DNA from 2 places in the Streptomyces sp. NPDC048523 genome. Region 1 is predicted to be linked to the other one. Evidence: riboswitches for the same ligand, from Rfam matches in the RefSeq annotation. Region 1 holds a riboswitch; the other holds the start of a gene.

Region 1 (7,460 bases):
GCCGTCGCGCAGCACCACGTCGGCCTCCCAGTGGGCGGGGTACTCGTGCCGGTCCGACGCGCTCTGCATGGGCCCCAGAGTACGGCTCGCGTACGACAACGGCGCGAGGCAGTCTGTGGAGAACACGCGAGGACGCGCAAGGACGGAAGTCGGGCCGAGGCCGCGGTCCGACCACTCCCCCGGCAGGAACCTCAGGTCCTGTCCGGGGGCGCTTCACGTGTGGGAAACTGGTCTAGACAACCCTGAACACCGAAGGGCAGCATCACATGGCTGAGCGCCGCGTCAACGTCGGCTGGGCCGAGGGCCTTCACGCCCGCCCCGCTTCCATCTTCGTCCGGGCCGCCACGGCCGCAGGTATCCCGGTGACGATCGCCAAGGCCGACGGCAACCCCGTCAACGCGGCCTCCATGCTGGCCGTTCTCGGCCTGGGCGCCCAGGGCGGCGAGGAGATCGTCCTCGCCTCCGACGCCGAGGGCGCGGACGCGGCCCTCGACCGGCTCGCGAAGCTGGTCGCCGAGGGGCTCGAGGAGCTTCCCGAGACCGTCTGAGGGACGGTGCCTTAAAAGCACCGAGGGGCTCGCCCGAATTACCGGGCGGGCCCTTCGCATTTCCCTTTTACGGGCAGCGGAAATACTCCCCCTCGAATTCCCACCCCTTTGTATACGGTGCCCGTGTTAATGCCGCAGACCTGTCACGTTTACAGGATGTTGCGAGGTCCTCACACGGTCCGCGCGGTCCTGCCCGGAGGTGAACCGCAGCCGGTGCACCGCGCTCGAGCGCTCGGTGTGCAGCGCCGTGATCGCCCGCGCGCGCTCGCCGTCCCCGCGTGCCACCGCGTCCACGATCGCGCCGTGCTCCGCCCAGGACTCCACCGGGTTGGCGGGCGCGTCCACGAGGTACATCCAGGCGATCTTGTGGCGCAGCTGGGTCAGCATCGAGGTCAGCGCGGGGCTGCCGGAGGCCTGCGCGAGCGTCTCGTGGAACCAGCCCCCCAGCGAGCGCAGATCGTCGCTGTTGCCGCGCCTGGCCCGCTCCTGACCCAGCCTGACCAGGCCGCGCAGCACCTTCAGATGGGCCTCGGTGCGCCGCTGGGCGGCCCGGGAGGCGCCGAGCGGTTCGAGAAGCATGCGCATCTCCAGGAGGTCGGCGCCCTCCTGCTCGGTCGGTTCGGCCACACACGCGCCCGCGTGCCGCCGCGTCACCACGAAGCCCTCGGCCTCCAGTGTGCGCAGGGCCTCGCGGACCGGGACCCGGGAGACGCCGTAGCGGCGGGCGAGCAGTTCCTCGGTGAGCCGGCTCCCGCGCTCGTGGACACCGGCGACGATGTCGTCCCGGATCGCCGTGCATACCGAGTGCGCCGGAATACGCATGTCCGACCTCCGTCTTAATCCCCGTGAAACGTCGCCGATTGACGTGTGTTCAGTGACTCTATTGCAATGAGCGGGAATTTCCGACGGCGGACCGGAATCCGGGGATATTTTTTGGACAACGGGGCCCCGGAAACGACGAAAACCCCGGCTCGGGGAGCCGGGGCCTCGCGGAGATCGCGCGGTGGGTCGTCAGACGTTCACGCCGTGCGAGCGCAGGTAGGCGACGGGGTCGATGTCCGAGCCGTACTCGGGGGTGGTGCGCGCCTCGAAGTGCAGGTGCGGGCCGGTGACGTTGCCGGTCGCGCCGGAGAGGCCGATCTGCTGGCCGGGGGTGACCGACTGGCCGGCCGAGACGCCGATGGACGACAGGTGGCCGTACTGGGTGTACGTGCCGTCGGCCATCCTGATCACGATCTGGTTGCCGTACGACCCGCCCCAGCCGGTCTCCACGACCGTGCCGCGGCCGACCGCGTGGACCGAGGTGCCGCTCGCGGCGTGGAAGTCGACACCGGTGTGGCTGCCGGAGGACCACAGGGAGCCACCGCTCTTGTAGCCGGTGGACACGTAGGAGCCGGAGATCGGGGCGACGAAGCGGTTGAGGCGCTTGCGCTCGGCCTCGCGGGCGGCGCGCTCCTTGGCCTCGCGTATCTCCTTGGCGCGCGCCTCGGCCTTGCGCTTGGCCTCCGCCGCCGCCTTCTTCTGCGCGGCGGCTTGCGCCTGCGCCTCGGCCTGGGCGTCGAGCTGGTCGGCGAGGGACTCTCCGACGCTGACGACGGGCATGAGACCGGTCTGCTCGACGGAGTTGTCGGCGGCGAACGCCGGGGCTGCGATGGTGCCGATGACGCCGGTGGTGGCGAGGGCCGCGACGCCCGCCGCGCGGGCGGTGGTGCGCTTCATACGGCTGGGACGACGGTGCTTCCCGGTGGCGCAGGTGAACGCCATGTGGTGGCCGGTCCTTTCCTTCCTTCTCGCCTACCGGGTTAGCTGACGGGTTCGGAGCAGGAAGGTCTCCTACGGACCCCCTCGCGGTGCGCGGGCGTCCGATTCACCCCAGGGACGCATGGTTGGGTCCCCGGCTCCCCTGGCTCGCGCCATGCGGGGACTCGGCGATGGCTGTCCGGTGCCGCGGACGCGGCGCAGTGCCTGACGGACAGCCCAGAGGACGCTAAGCGGGGCCACTTTCAATCCCCAAACCGATCACGGGATTTGTAGCGCATCCCACAGGGCAGACAGGCAACCTCCTGCCCAATTCGGACATCCAGGGGCCCTGGTGACGCTTGCGTCACCAGGGCCCCTGGGGCCGGGGTCCCGCTACTCGGCCGTCACGACCTTGACTTCGCCGATGCCGAGCGCCTCGACGGGCTCCTTGATGGCGGCCGCGTCGCCGACCAGGATCGTCACCAGCCGGTCCACCGGGAAGGCGTTCACGACGGCCGCGGTGGCCTCGACGGTGCCGGTCGCGGCGAGCTGCTGGTACAGGGTCGCCTGGTAGTCGTCGGGCAGGTGCTGCTCGACCTGGTCGGCCAGCGTGCTCGCGACGGCCGCGGCCGTCTCGTACTTGAGCGGTGCCACACCGACGAGGTTCTGTACGGCGACATCGCGCTCGGCGTCGGTCAGACCGCCCTCGGCGAGCGTGCGCAGCACCTTCCACAGGTCGTCCAGGGCGGGACCGGTGTTCGGGGTGTCGACCGAGCCGCTGATGGCGAGCATCGCGGCGCCCGAGCCGTCCGGGGCGGACCTGAGGACCTGGCCGAACGACCGTACGCCGTAGGTGTAGCCCTTCTCCTCGCGCAGCACGCGGTCCAGGCGGGAGGTGAGAGTGCCGCCGAGGCAGTACGTGCCGAGCACCTGCGCGGGCCACACGCGTGCGTGCCGGTCGGCGCCGATACGGCCGATCAGCAGCTGCGTCTGGACGGCGCCAGGGCGGTCCACGATGACGACCCGGCCGGTGTCGTCGGCGGTCACCGGCGGTACGGGGCGCGGCCGGGCCGTGGACCCCGTCCAGGAGCCGAGGGTGTCGGCGAGCAGCGCGTCCAGGTCGATGTCGGTGAGGTCGCCGACGACCACGGCGGTCGCGGTGGCGGGGCGCACGTGCTTCTCGTAGAAGGCGCGTACGGCCGCGGAGTCGATGTTCTCGACGGTCTCCTCGGTGCCCTGGCGCGGGCGCGACATGCGCGAGTCCGCCGGGAACAGCTCCCTGGAGAGCTCCTTGGCGGCGCGACGGGACGGGTTGGCCAGCTCGTGCGGGATCTCGTCCAGGCGGTTGCGGACGAGCCGCTCGACCTCGCTGTCCGCGAACGCGGGCGCCCTGAGCGCGTCGGCCAGCAGACCGAGGGCCTTGGCGAGGCGGGAGGCCGGTACTTCGAGGCTGAGGCGCACGCCCGGGTGGTCGGCGTGCGCGTCGAGGGTGGCGCCGCAGCGCTCCAGCTCGGCGGCGAACTCCTCGGCGGAGTGCTTGTCGGTGCCCTCGGAGAACGCGCGCGCCATGATCGTGGCGACACCGTCCAGGCCGACCGGCTCGGCGTCCAGGGGCGCGTCCAGGAGCACCTCGACGGCGACGACCTGCTGGCCGGGCCGGTGGCAGCGCAGCAGTGTGAGGCCGTTGTCGAGCTTCCCGCGCTCGGGGGCGGGGAAGGCCCAGACCTTGGGCTCGCCCGCCTGCGGCTGCGGGTGGAATTCCATCGCGGCGAGCTCGGTCACTTGGCCGCCTCCTCGTTCTCGTCGGTCGCTTCCACGGTGGCCGCGGAGTCCGGGTCGTCGGCGCCCTCTGCGTCCTCGGCGCTCTGGGCGATCTCGGCCGGGGCGGTGGGCTCGTAGACGAGCACCGCGCGGTTGTCGGGGCGCAGCTTGGCCTTGGCGACCTCCTGCACCTCCTCGGCGCTCACCTCCAGGACGCGCTGCACGGCGGTCAGGGCGAGCTGGGGGTCGCCGAACAGGACGGCGTAACGGCACAGTTCGTCGGCGCGGCCCGCGACGGTGCCGAGCCGGTCCAGCCACTCGCGCTCCAACTGGGCCTGGGCGCGCTCCATTTCCTCGGCCGTGGGACCCTCGGCGGCGAACCGCGCGAGCTCCTCGTCGATGGCGGCCTCGATGACCGGCACCTCGACGTCACCGGAGGTCTTCACGTCGAGCCAGCCCAGGGAGGGCGCACCGGCCAGGCGCAGCAGGCCGAAGCCGGCCGCGACGGCCGTACGGTCGCGCCGTACGAGCCGGTTGTAGAGGCGGGAGGACTCGCCGCCGCCGAGGACGGTGAGGGCGAGGTCGGCCGCGTCCGCCTCGCGGGTGCCGTCGTGCGGGAGCCGGTAGGCCGCCATCAACGCGCGCGCGGGGACCTCCTCCTCGACGACCTCGCGCAGCTGCTCGCCGATGACCTCGGGCAGGGAGCCGTCACGGGGCGCGGGCTTGCCGTCGTGCGAGGGGATGGAGCCGAAGTACTTCTCGACCCAGGCGAGCGTCTGCTCCGGGTCGATGTCGCCGACGACCGACAGGACGGCGTTGTTGGGCGCGTAGTAGGTGCGGAAGAACGCGCGCGCGTCCTCCAGCGTGGCCGCGTCCAGATCGGCCATCGAACCGATCGGGGTGTGGTGGTAGGGGTGACCCTCCGGGTACGCGAGCGCGGTCAGCTTCTCGAACGCGGTGCCGTAGGGGACGTTGTCGTAGCGCTGCCTGCGCTCGTTCTTGACGACGTCGCGCTGGTTCTCCATCGACTCGTCGTCGAGGGCGGCCAGCAGGGAGCCCATGCGGTCGGCCTCCAGCCAGAGGGCGAGCTCCAGCTGATGGGTCGGCATGGTCTCGAAGTAGTTGGTGCGCTCGAAGCTGGTGGTGCCGTTGAGCGAGCCGCCCGCGCCCTGGACGAGCTCGAAGTGCCCGTTGCCCTTGACCTGTCCGGAGCCCTGGAACATCAAGTGCTCGAAAAGGTGAGCAAGGCCGGTACGCCCCTTGACCTCGTGGCGCGAGCCGACGTCGTACCAGAGGCACACCGCCGCGACCGGGGTCAGGTGGTCCTCGGAGAGCACCACCCGCAGCCCGTTGGCCAGGCGGTGCTCGGTCGCTGTCAGGCCCCCGGTGCCTGCCTGGTCTGTGGCCGTGTGACCCATGGGCATGTACGTCCCTTCGATCGCGTTCGCGGTCGTGGAAACCGCGGTTTTCCTGCCGGTCCTGCCACTGTATGCAAGCGTGCGGACCCTCGGCGAAGTTCCCGGAGCGCGTACGCCCACAGCGGATCGCGTAGCCTGCGGGCAACCGTGACGGAGGCGCTGTGCCGTTGCCGGGCCGGGCGGCCCGGCCGGGCCCTGGCCCGGACTGTCAGTGCCGCGGTCCACAATGGTCCGCGCAGACCCGTTCACGCTTCAGCAAGAGTGAGCCAAAGGGCCGACGTGAGCGACCCGTAGGCGAGCGACCAGAAAAGAGGAGCCGGCAGCGATGGCCCGCCGCAGCACGAAGACCCCGCCGCCCGACGACTCGTACGAGGAGCGGATCCTCGACATCGACGTCGTGGACGAGATGAAGGGCTCGTACCTCGAGTACGCGTACTCGGTCATCTACTCCCGCGCGCTCCCCGACGCCCGCGACGGCCTCAAGCCGGTGCACCGGCGCATCGTCTACCAGATGAACGAGATGGGCCTGCGCCCCGACCGCGGCTATGTGAAGTGCGCCCGCGTGGTCGGCGAGGTCATGGGCAAGTTGCACCCGCACGGCGACGCGTCGATCTACGACGCCCTCGTGCGCATGGCCCAGCCCTTCTCGATGAGCGTGCCGCTGATCGACGGCCACGGAAACTTCGGCTCGCTGGGCAACGACGACCCGCCGGCCGCCATGCGGTACACCGAGTGCCGCGCCGCCGAGGCCGCGAGCCTGATGACGGAGTCCATCGACGAGGACACGGTCGACTTCGCACCCAACTACGACGGCCAGGAGCAGGAGCCGGGCGCGCTGCCCGCCGCCTTCCCCAACCTCCTGGTGAACGGCGCCTCCGGCATCGCGGTCGGCATGGCCACCAACATGGCGCCGCACAACCTCACCGAGGTCATCGCGGCCGCCCGCCACCTGATCCGCTACCCGAACGCGGATCTGGACGCCCTGATGAAGCACATCCCGGGTCCCGACCTGCCCACCGGCGGCCGGATCGTCGGCCTCTCCGGCATCCGGGACGCCTACGAGACGGGCCGCGGCACCTTCAAGATCCGCGCGACGGTGTCGGTGGAGACGGTCACGGCCCGCCGCAAGGGCCTGGTGGTCACCGAGCTGCCCTTCACGGTCGGCCCGGAGAAGGTGATCGCCAAGATCAAGGACCTGGTCGGCTCGAAGAAGCTGCAGGGCATCGCCGACGTCAAGGACCTCACCGACCGCGCGCACGGACTGCGTCTGGTCATCGAGATCAAGAACGGCTTCGTGCCGGAGGCGGTCCTGGAGCAGCTCTACAAGTTGACGCCGATGGAGGAGTCCTTCGGCGTCAACAACGTCGCGCTGGTGGACGGACAGCCCCTCACCCTGGGCCTCAAGGAACTCCTCGAGGTCTATCTCGACCACCGCTTCGAAGTGGTGCGCCGCCGCAGCGAGTTCCGCCGCACCAAGCGGCGCGACCGGCTGCACCTGGTCGAGGGCCTGCTCACCGCCCTGGTCGACATCGACGAGGTCATCCGCATCATCCGCTCCAGCGACAACTCCGCGCAGGCGAAGGAGCGGCTGATCGAGCGCTTCTCGCTGAGCGAGATCCAGACGCAGTACATCCTGGACACGCCCCTGCGGCGCCTGACCAGGTTCGACCGCATCGAGCTGGAGTCGGAGAAGGACCGGCTGAACTCGGAGATCGCTGAGCTGACCCGGATCCTGGAGTCGGACACCGAACTGCGCAAGCTGGTCTCCGCCGAGCTGGCCGCGGTCGCCAAGAAGTACGGCACCGAGCGGCGCACGGTCCTGCTGGAGGCCGGCGCCACGGCCCCCGTGGCCGCCGTACCGCTCCAGGTGGCGGACGACCCGTGCCGGGTGCTGCTGTCCTCGACGGGGCTGCTTGCCCGTACGGCGAACGGCGAGCCGTTCCCGGAGGAGGCCGGCGGGAAGCGTGCCAAGCACGACGTGATCATCTCGGCT
Region 2 (7,460 bases), on a different contig from region 1:
GGAGACGACCCAGGACGCCCACAGCGTGTGCTGGGTGTTCCGCAGCCCCCGTCCGCAGAAGTGCCGGGCCGGGGTGGCCGTCAGCGTCAGTCCGGCGACCTGGGTCGACTCGTGCCAGTCCAGCTCACGCAGCCGGTCCGCGGACACTCCCCAGTGCTCGAGGTGGGCCCCCACCCCGAGCGGCACCGCGAAGACGGTGTCGGTCCCGGCCAGTTCCTTGATCGTGGGCATGTCCAGGTGGTCGTAGTGGTCGTGGGAGATGACGACCACGTCGACCGGCCCGAGCGCGGCCAGCGGCAGCGGCACGGGGTGCAGCCGCTTGGGCCCGGCGACGGGGAGCGGGGAGCAGCGCTCACCCCACACGGGGTCGAACAGCACCCGCCGCCCGTCGATCTCGGCGAGCACGCTGGAGTGCCCCATCCAGGTAAGGCGCAGCCCGGTGGCCGGGGGCTTGGAGAGGTCGGCGAGCGTCGTGGCGTGTACCGGGATCCGGCCTTCGGGAGCCCGCTGCCGGCGGCCGTCGCTGTCGAAGAAGGCCTTGGCGAGGTCGATCGCCGAAGCGTCGGGACGGGTCCGGGCCGTACCGCCGGGGTTCTGGAAGACACCGTTCTCGAAGTGGGGGGATCTACGGATGCGCGCCATGCGCTCACCGCTCGGGTCCGCGCCGAAGGCCGCGGGCTGCAGCGCGCGGAGCCCGGAGCTCAGGGGACGGAAGCCGGTCACGGTACCTCCATGTGGAGTCGCTGAGGCACCCATTATGGTCCGCCCCTCTGACAGCGCCGGGGTCTGCCCGGTCACACGGACAAGGACGCCGTGGAGGCGGATCACGTTGACAGGGCGTACCCGGATACCAATACTGACCCCCCGTTCAGTAGCAGCCTGCCCACCCCGGAGCCCGCGTGACCACCCCCTTGCTGTCGCTCACCTGGACCGACCACGTCACCGGCCGCCAGGGCTTCCTGGTCGTCGACCGGCTGGTGCGGGGTGTCGCCAGCGGCGGCCTGCGGATGCGCCCGGGCTGCACGCTGGACGAGGTCGCCGGGCTCGCTCGCGGCATGACCATGAAGGAGGCCCTGCACTACGACCCCGCGGCGCGGTACGTCCCGCTGGGCGGGGCGAAGGGCGGCATCGACTGCGACCCCCGGGACCCGGAGGCGTACGGGCTGCTCGTGCGCTACCTGCGCGCCATGCGGCCGTACGTCGAAAGCTGCTGGACGACCGGGGAGGACCTCGGTCTCAGCCAGGACCTGGTGGACCGGGCGGCCGCGGAGGCCGGTCTCGTCTCCTCGATCCAGGCGGTCTATCCACTGCTCGACGACGAGGCCGCGGCCCGGCGCCGGCTCGCGGACGCGTTCGCCGTGGAGGTGGACGGCATCGGGCTCGACGAGCTGGCGGGCGGCTGCGGGGTGGCCGAGTCGGCGCTCGCGGCCCTGGACGCGGCCGGAGTGCCGTACGCGGGCACGCGTGTGGCCGTACAGGGGCTCGGCACCATGGGCGGGGCCACGGCCCGCTTCCTCACGCGCGCGGGGCTGACGGTCGTGGCCGTCGCCGACATCAAGGGCACGATCTTCAACCCGGAAGGGCTCGACGTCGAGGCGCTGCTGGCCGCCCGGGACGCCTACGGCACCGTGGACCGCTCCGCCCTGCGCCCCGCCGACCGCGAACTGCCCGGCGATGCCTGGCTGTCGCTCGACGCCGAGGTGCTCGTGCCCGCGGCCGTCTCGTACGCGATCGACAGCGGGAACCAGGAGCGGATCAGGGCGTGTTGGATCGTCGAGGCGGCCAACATGCCCGTCCTGCCCGCGGCGGAGGCTCTGCTGGCCGCGCGCGGGGTGACCGTCCTGCCGGACGTCGTGGTCAACTCCGGGACCAATGCCTGGTGGTGGTGGACCCTGTTCGGCGACATCGGCGCGGATCCGGACGAGGCCTTCGCGCACATTCGACGTTCGATGCGCGCTCTGGCCGGGCAGTTGCTGGCGCGTGCGGAGGCGGACGGCACCTCACCGCGCGCCGCCGCGCACGCACTGGTCGCGGACCGGCTGCCGGTGATCGCGGAGCGGTTCGGCTGGTACCGCTGACCTGGCCCGACAGGCGAGGACCCGCAGGGGGACGGCTAGGGTGATCCCGTGGCGAGAGTGCGGTTGACAGTGGCGGAGCGGCGCGAGGAGCTGCTGCGGGCCGCCATCGAGCAGATCGAGGCTCGGGGCGTGGCGGCCGTCAGGATCGCCGACGTGGCCTCGGCGCTCGGGGTGAGCAACGCCCTGGTGCTCTATCACTTCTCCACGAAGGAGAAGCTGGTCGCCGCCGCGTTCACCTACGCCGCCGAGGACGACCTGGCCCATCTGCGCAAGCTTCTCGGCCGCCGCACGAGCGCCCTGCGCCGGCTCCGGTCGGCCGTGCGCTGGTACGCCCCGACGGGCCAGGCCAAGGGCTGGCGGCTGTGGATCGAGGGCTGGGCGGTGGCCCTGCGTGAGCCGACGCTCCAGGAGGTCACCCGTGACCTGGACAGACGCTGGAAGGCGGCGCTCACGGAGGTGATCGCCGAGGGCGTGGCCGCGGGCGAGTTCTCCTGCCCGGACCCGGAAGCCACCGCTCTGCGCCTCACCGCCCTCCTGGACGGTCTGGCCGTCCAACTGACGTCCTACGCGGGCGCGGTGGCCAGGTCCCGGGCCCAGGAGTGGGTGGACGAGGCCCTGGCACGGGAACTCGGCCTGGACGGCACGAGGTCCGGGTAGCGGCGATACGCGGGCCGGCGCCCAGGTGGAGGGCCTCACGAAGGCCAGGCGAAGGGCCTCACGAAGGCCAGGTGGAGGGCCTCACGGCGGCCGCCGGGCGAGATCCGCCCCGCCCGGCACCGGTCTCGCACACGACTCAGGCCACCGGAGCGATCCGGCTCTTGATGTCATCCGGCGACAGCACGCCCTTGGCCGTCACGTGGTCCCCGGAGGACTCGCCGCGCAGCCGACGCCCGATCCACGGCACCAGGAACTCCCGGGCCCAGTGCACATCGTCCCGCCGCACGTCCAGCGGCCCGCGCGGGGGAAGCGGCGGCCAGGGCTGGTCGGGATCCGCCGGCACCTCCAGTCCCAGCACCTGTCCCGCACGGAGCGCCACGCGCGTGTGCCCCTCAGGGGAGAGGTGCAGCCGGTCGCCGTCCCAGGCCCGCCGGTCCTGGATGGTCTTCAGGGACCACAGGTCGAGCACCGGGCACCCGTACCGGTCGGCGACGGCCCGCACATGTCCGTTGTACGTGGCGATCTTGCCGCGCAGATGCTTGAGCACGGGCACACCACGGGTGTCGAAGCCGGTCGTCACCATGACCGTGCCGCACGCCTGGGTGAGCCGGGCCACGGCCCGCTCGAAGCGTTCGGCGACCTCGTCGGGGTCGGTACCGGGCCGGAGGATGTCGTTGCCGCCGGCGCAGAACGACACCAGGTCCGGTGCCAGTTCGACGGCCTGCGGAAGCTGGTCCTCGACGATCTGGTCGAGGAGCTTCCCGCGTACGGCGAGATTGCTGTACCTGAAGTCGCCCTCGGGCCGCCGGTCCGCGAGAAGCACCGCGAACCGGTCGGCCCAGCCGACGAATGCCCCGTCGGGGCCGAGGTCGCCGACGCCCTCGGTGAAGCTGTCCCCCACCGCCACGTACGACCCGATCACTGAGCTGCTGTCGTTCTTCGAATCGTCTGCCACAGCCGTTCATGATTCACCTTCGAATGTGACCTACGCGACCGTAAGAAGGACTTGACGGTCGGTGAGATAAGCCACTCCTAAAGTGTTGGCCAAACCAGGAATAGGCATCTCATGAGGAATGTTGACGCTGCGACCGCCACACCCTGAAGTCACTGATCCGGAAGTGGCTCCAGGTGGTCCGGAACGCGAAGTGCCCATGCGTGTACGGCTGCGGGTCGGTGTAGTCGAAGACCAGCCGCCCGTTGTTCCACCACTGCACGGTGGAGCCGTCGGAGACGATCCGCACCCGGTTCGGCTCGTTCGCGACCAGCAGCGGCTCGGTGTAGTCGTGGACCAGGGGCCGTACCCCGGATTCTCCGACGTAACGGCGCAGCCGCGTCGTGGTGTTGTAGTTGGCGCCGTAGCCCGAGTAGTACGTCTTCAGGTAGTCGTACTCCGCGAGCGCCCCGCCCCGGTGGGTGGCGAAGAGGTCGTGGGGAGACCGGACGTCGACCGCGTTCCAGAAGTTGTTCAGGTCGGACACCCGGTCGTTGACCCCGCCCGCGGACACGGGTGTGGCGGTGTACTCCAGGACGTACGGCCCTTCGAGCGGCTGCCTGAACCAGATCGTCGCACCGGCCGGCACATCGACCTCCAGGACCCCGCGCCGCGCGGTGACCGTGCCGCCCTGCTCCAGTTCGACGGCCCAGCGGCCGAGGCCGTGGCGGAAGTCGTCGTGAGCGATGAGGCGGCGGTGTCGGGGCGAGGCGCTCGCGGTGACCGCGGGGGCGAGGGCGGCCAGGGCGGCGCCGGCGGCGAGGGCCCCGAAGGCTCTGCGCGTGGTCGTCATGACGGACGGTTCCTTCCGTGAAGGGACGAGGACCCTAGGGACGAGGACCCTAGGGACGAGGACCCTGAAGAGACGAGGATCCCAGAAAGCGCTTACTCGGCTGGAGAGTTCACTGTGCCGCGCCCTTCCTCCCCCTGTCGACGCCCCGAGCGCATCCGCCACAAGAACGCAACGAAGTGATCATGAGGAAACACCGAAGGCCGGACCCGGGGATCGGGGTCCGGCCTTCAGTGGCACAGGGGGGCGTCAGCCGACGGCGACACCCTTCGAGCGGAGGTAGGCGACGGGGTCCACGTCGGAGCCGTAGTCCGGCGTGGTGCGGATCTCGAAGTGCAGGTGCGGGCCGGTGACGTTGCCGGTCGCGCCGGAGAGGCCGATCTGCTGGCCCTCGGTCACGGTCTGGCCGGCCGAGACGGAGAGCTGGGACAGGTGGGCGTACTGCGCGTAGTAGCCGTCGTTCAGCTTGATGACGACCTGGTTGCCGTAGGCGCCGCCCCAGCCCGCGGAGACGACCGTGCCCGCGGCCACGGCCTTGAGCGAGGTGCCGGTCGGGACGACGAAGTCGACGCCGGTGTGGTAGCCGCTGGACCACATGCTGCCCGCCACGCGGTAGCCGGTGCCGATCGTGGCGCCGGTGACCGGAAGGGTGTAGCCGCTGGAGCTGGTGGCGGCGGAGCTCTGGGTGGCGGCCGTCGAGTTCGCGGAGGACTTCTTCGACTCGGCCTTCTCGGTCTTCGCCGAGGACGAAGAGGAAGACTGGGTCTTCGTCGTGCTCGCCTTGACCTTCTTGCCGATCGAGAGCTTCAGACCGGGGTGGATCAGCGACGGGTCGTCTCCGATCGCCGAACGGTTGTCGGCGTACAGCTTCTTCCAACCACCGCTGACGTTCTGCTCATCGGCGATCTTCGAGAGATAGTCGCCGACGCGCACCGAATAGGTGCGCACCGTAGAGGTCTTCTTCGCGGCCGCCTTTTCGGCGGACTTCTGCGTGACCGGAAGCGACTGAACGGCCTTTTCCGGCACGGACTGGGGAGTGGCGGCGTGCGCGCCGGTGGCCCCTATGAGCGGGAGGGCGAGCGCGGCGCCCCCGGTTCCGGCGACGGCGATCGAGCGGGTGAAGCGCTGAGACTTCGGACGGCGGTGCTTACCCTTCGCGGGCATGACGAATTCCTCTCCGGCGCCTGCGAGGTGAGCTGTCGGGTGCGGGCTGGAGATGCCCGGACGCGCCTGGACGCGCCTTAACCCCAAGCCGTTCCGGAGACCGGAACAGGCGGTTCTACCTGTGGGTCCCCCGCTCCTGCCTTGCACGGGTGGGTGAGTGTGGGGAATCCGCTCGGCGGCAGGATTGGGCGTCCGACCGGATCGGGGGTGAACGTAAGCGAGCAAGACGCAAAGGGACAAGTGAAGGGTTCCCTGTGCCTGCGTTCCTGTTGATCCCGTATGAGAATTACCGGTCACCCTGCGTGAATCGGACGCCCTTCACCCGACCCGAATCCCCTTGAGAAACCTGCGAATTACGTGAACATGACGGGCGACACACCGTCACGAATATGACGCTGCTCACGTCACGAATTCACAGGAACCCTCAAGCCGAAAGGAGTTGGGAGAGAACCTGCCAATTCGGGCACAAGCCCTAGATGCGACGCAGTCGGATAACCGTCGCATCGAGGTCACCGCGCACACCGGTACGGAGTCCGTGATGAAGCAATACGCCCCCTCGGTGTACTTCGCCCGTTTCGAGGCATTCGTACGACGCTGTCGGGTCGAGCCCGCGCAGCCGCAGCGAGGGCGCGGGCTCACCGTACTTCTGCGCCTGCAGCCAGGCGAGGACGACGGCCTCGTCCCCGAGGACGTACTGCACCGCGCTCAGCCCGCCCTGCGGAGGCCGCAGCCGGTACAGGTCGCCGCGCTGCACCACCGGCCGGATCTCCTTGTAGAGACCCACCCACCGAGCGGCTTCGGCGAGCTCCTCCTCGGTCCACTCCGCGAGGTCCCCGCCGACCCCCAGAACCCCGGCCATCGCGCTGACGAACCGGAACCGCAGCGAGCTCACCCGGTCGTTGAGCTGGGTGTTGGGACTGTCGGTCACCCACGCGGCCATCACACGCGCGGGATGGATCTGGCTGAAGCCGTGCTGGATGGCGAGCCGGTCGAGCGGGTCGGTGTTGTCCGAGGTCCACACCTGGTCGGTGCGGCTGAGCACCCCGAGGTCGATCCGGCCGCCACCCCCCGAGCAGGACTCGAAGGCCACGCCCGGGTGGGCCTCCCGCAACCGGTCCAAGAGGGCGTAGAAGCCGCGCACATGGTCCACCCACAGGCGCTGCGGGTAGGACTCACCGGGCCAGCCCGCGTCCGTGAAGCAGCGGTTGAAGTCCCACTTCACATAGTCGATCGGGGCCGAGGAGAGGAGAGCGTCGAGCCGCTCCCACAGGTACTCCTGGACGTCCTCGCGCGCGAGGTTCAGTACGAGCTGGTTGCGGAGCTCCGTCCGCTTCCGTCCCGGTTGGTACTGCACCCAGTCCGGGTGGGCGCGGTACAGCTCGCTGTCCGGGTTGACCATCTCCGGCTCGACCCAGATGCCGAACTGCATGCCGAGCGTGCGCACGTAGTCGGCGAGCGGCTTGAGGCCGGCGGGGAAGCGGTCGGGGTTGGGCGTCCAGTCGCCGAGCCCGGCCCGGTCGCTGGTGCGGGCACCGAACCAGCCGTCGTCGACCACGAACAGCTCTACGCCCATCGCCGCGGCCCGTCGCGCCAGGGTGCGCTGCTGCTCCTCGGAGATGTCGAAGTTCGTGGCCTCCCAGGAGTTGAACAGTACGGGTCGGTCCTGGTCCGCGTGCGGGATGACGTGGGCCCGCTGGTAGGCGTGCCAGGTGCGGCTCGCGCCGCCGAAGCCGCCGTCGCTCCAGAGTCCGGCGAAGACGGGCGTCGTGAAGGACTCCCC

What was found. A riboswitch is a leader RNA that binds a small molecule or an ion and turns the genes downstream of it on or off. The one in region 1 is predicted to bind cyclic di-AMP.
Positions count from the first base shown of each region.
Region 2: another riboswitch for cyclic di-AMP. It lies ahead of ACGFWE_RS04960 (peptidoglycan DD-metalloendopeptidase family protein); the one in region 1 lies ahead of ACGFWE_RS33490 (M23 family metallopeptidase).

Region 1 is NZ_JBICWQ010000007.1:304,406-311,865, forward strand. It holds gene ACGFWE_RS33475 (GNAT family N-acetyltransferase) at 1-69, opposite strand, end outside; gene ACGFWE_RS33480 (HPr family phosphocarrier protein) at 267-548, shown strand; gene ACGFWE_RS33485 (GntR family transcriptional regulator) at 675-1,370, opposite strand; gene ACGFWE_RS33490 (M23 family metallopeptidase) at 1,560-2,312, opposite strand; cyclic di-AMP (ydaO/yuaA leader) riboswitch at 2,326-2,489, opposite strand; gene ACGFWE_RS33495 (M16 family metallopeptidase) at 2,682-4,070, opposite strand; gene ACGFWE_RS33500 (pitrilysin family protein) at 4,067-5,467, opposite strand; gene ACGFWE_RS33505 (DNA topoisomerase IV subunit A) at 5,793-7,460, shown strand, end outside.
Region 2 is NZ_JBICWQ010000001.1:1,079,357-1,086,816, forward strand. It holds gene ACGFWE_RS04935 (MBL fold metallo-hydrolase) at 1-723, opposite strand, end outside; gene ACGFWE_RS04940 (Glu/Leu/Phe/Val dehydrogenase dimerization domain-containing protein) at 900-2,078, shown strand; gene ACGFWE_RS04945 (TetR/AcrR family transcriptional regulator) at 2,127-2,735, shown strand; gene ACGFWE_RS04950 (SGNH/GDSL hydrolase family protein) at 2,872-3,657, opposite strand; gene ACGFWE_RS04955 (DUF6250 domain-containing protein) at 3,800-4,519, opposite strand; gene ACGFWE_RS04960 (peptidoglycan DD-metalloendopeptidase family protein) at 4,766-5,680, opposite strand; cyclic di-AMP (ydaO/yuaA leader) riboswitch at 5,685-5,846, opposite strand; gene ACGFWE_RS04965 (alpha-galactosidase) at 6,153-7,460, opposite strand, start outside.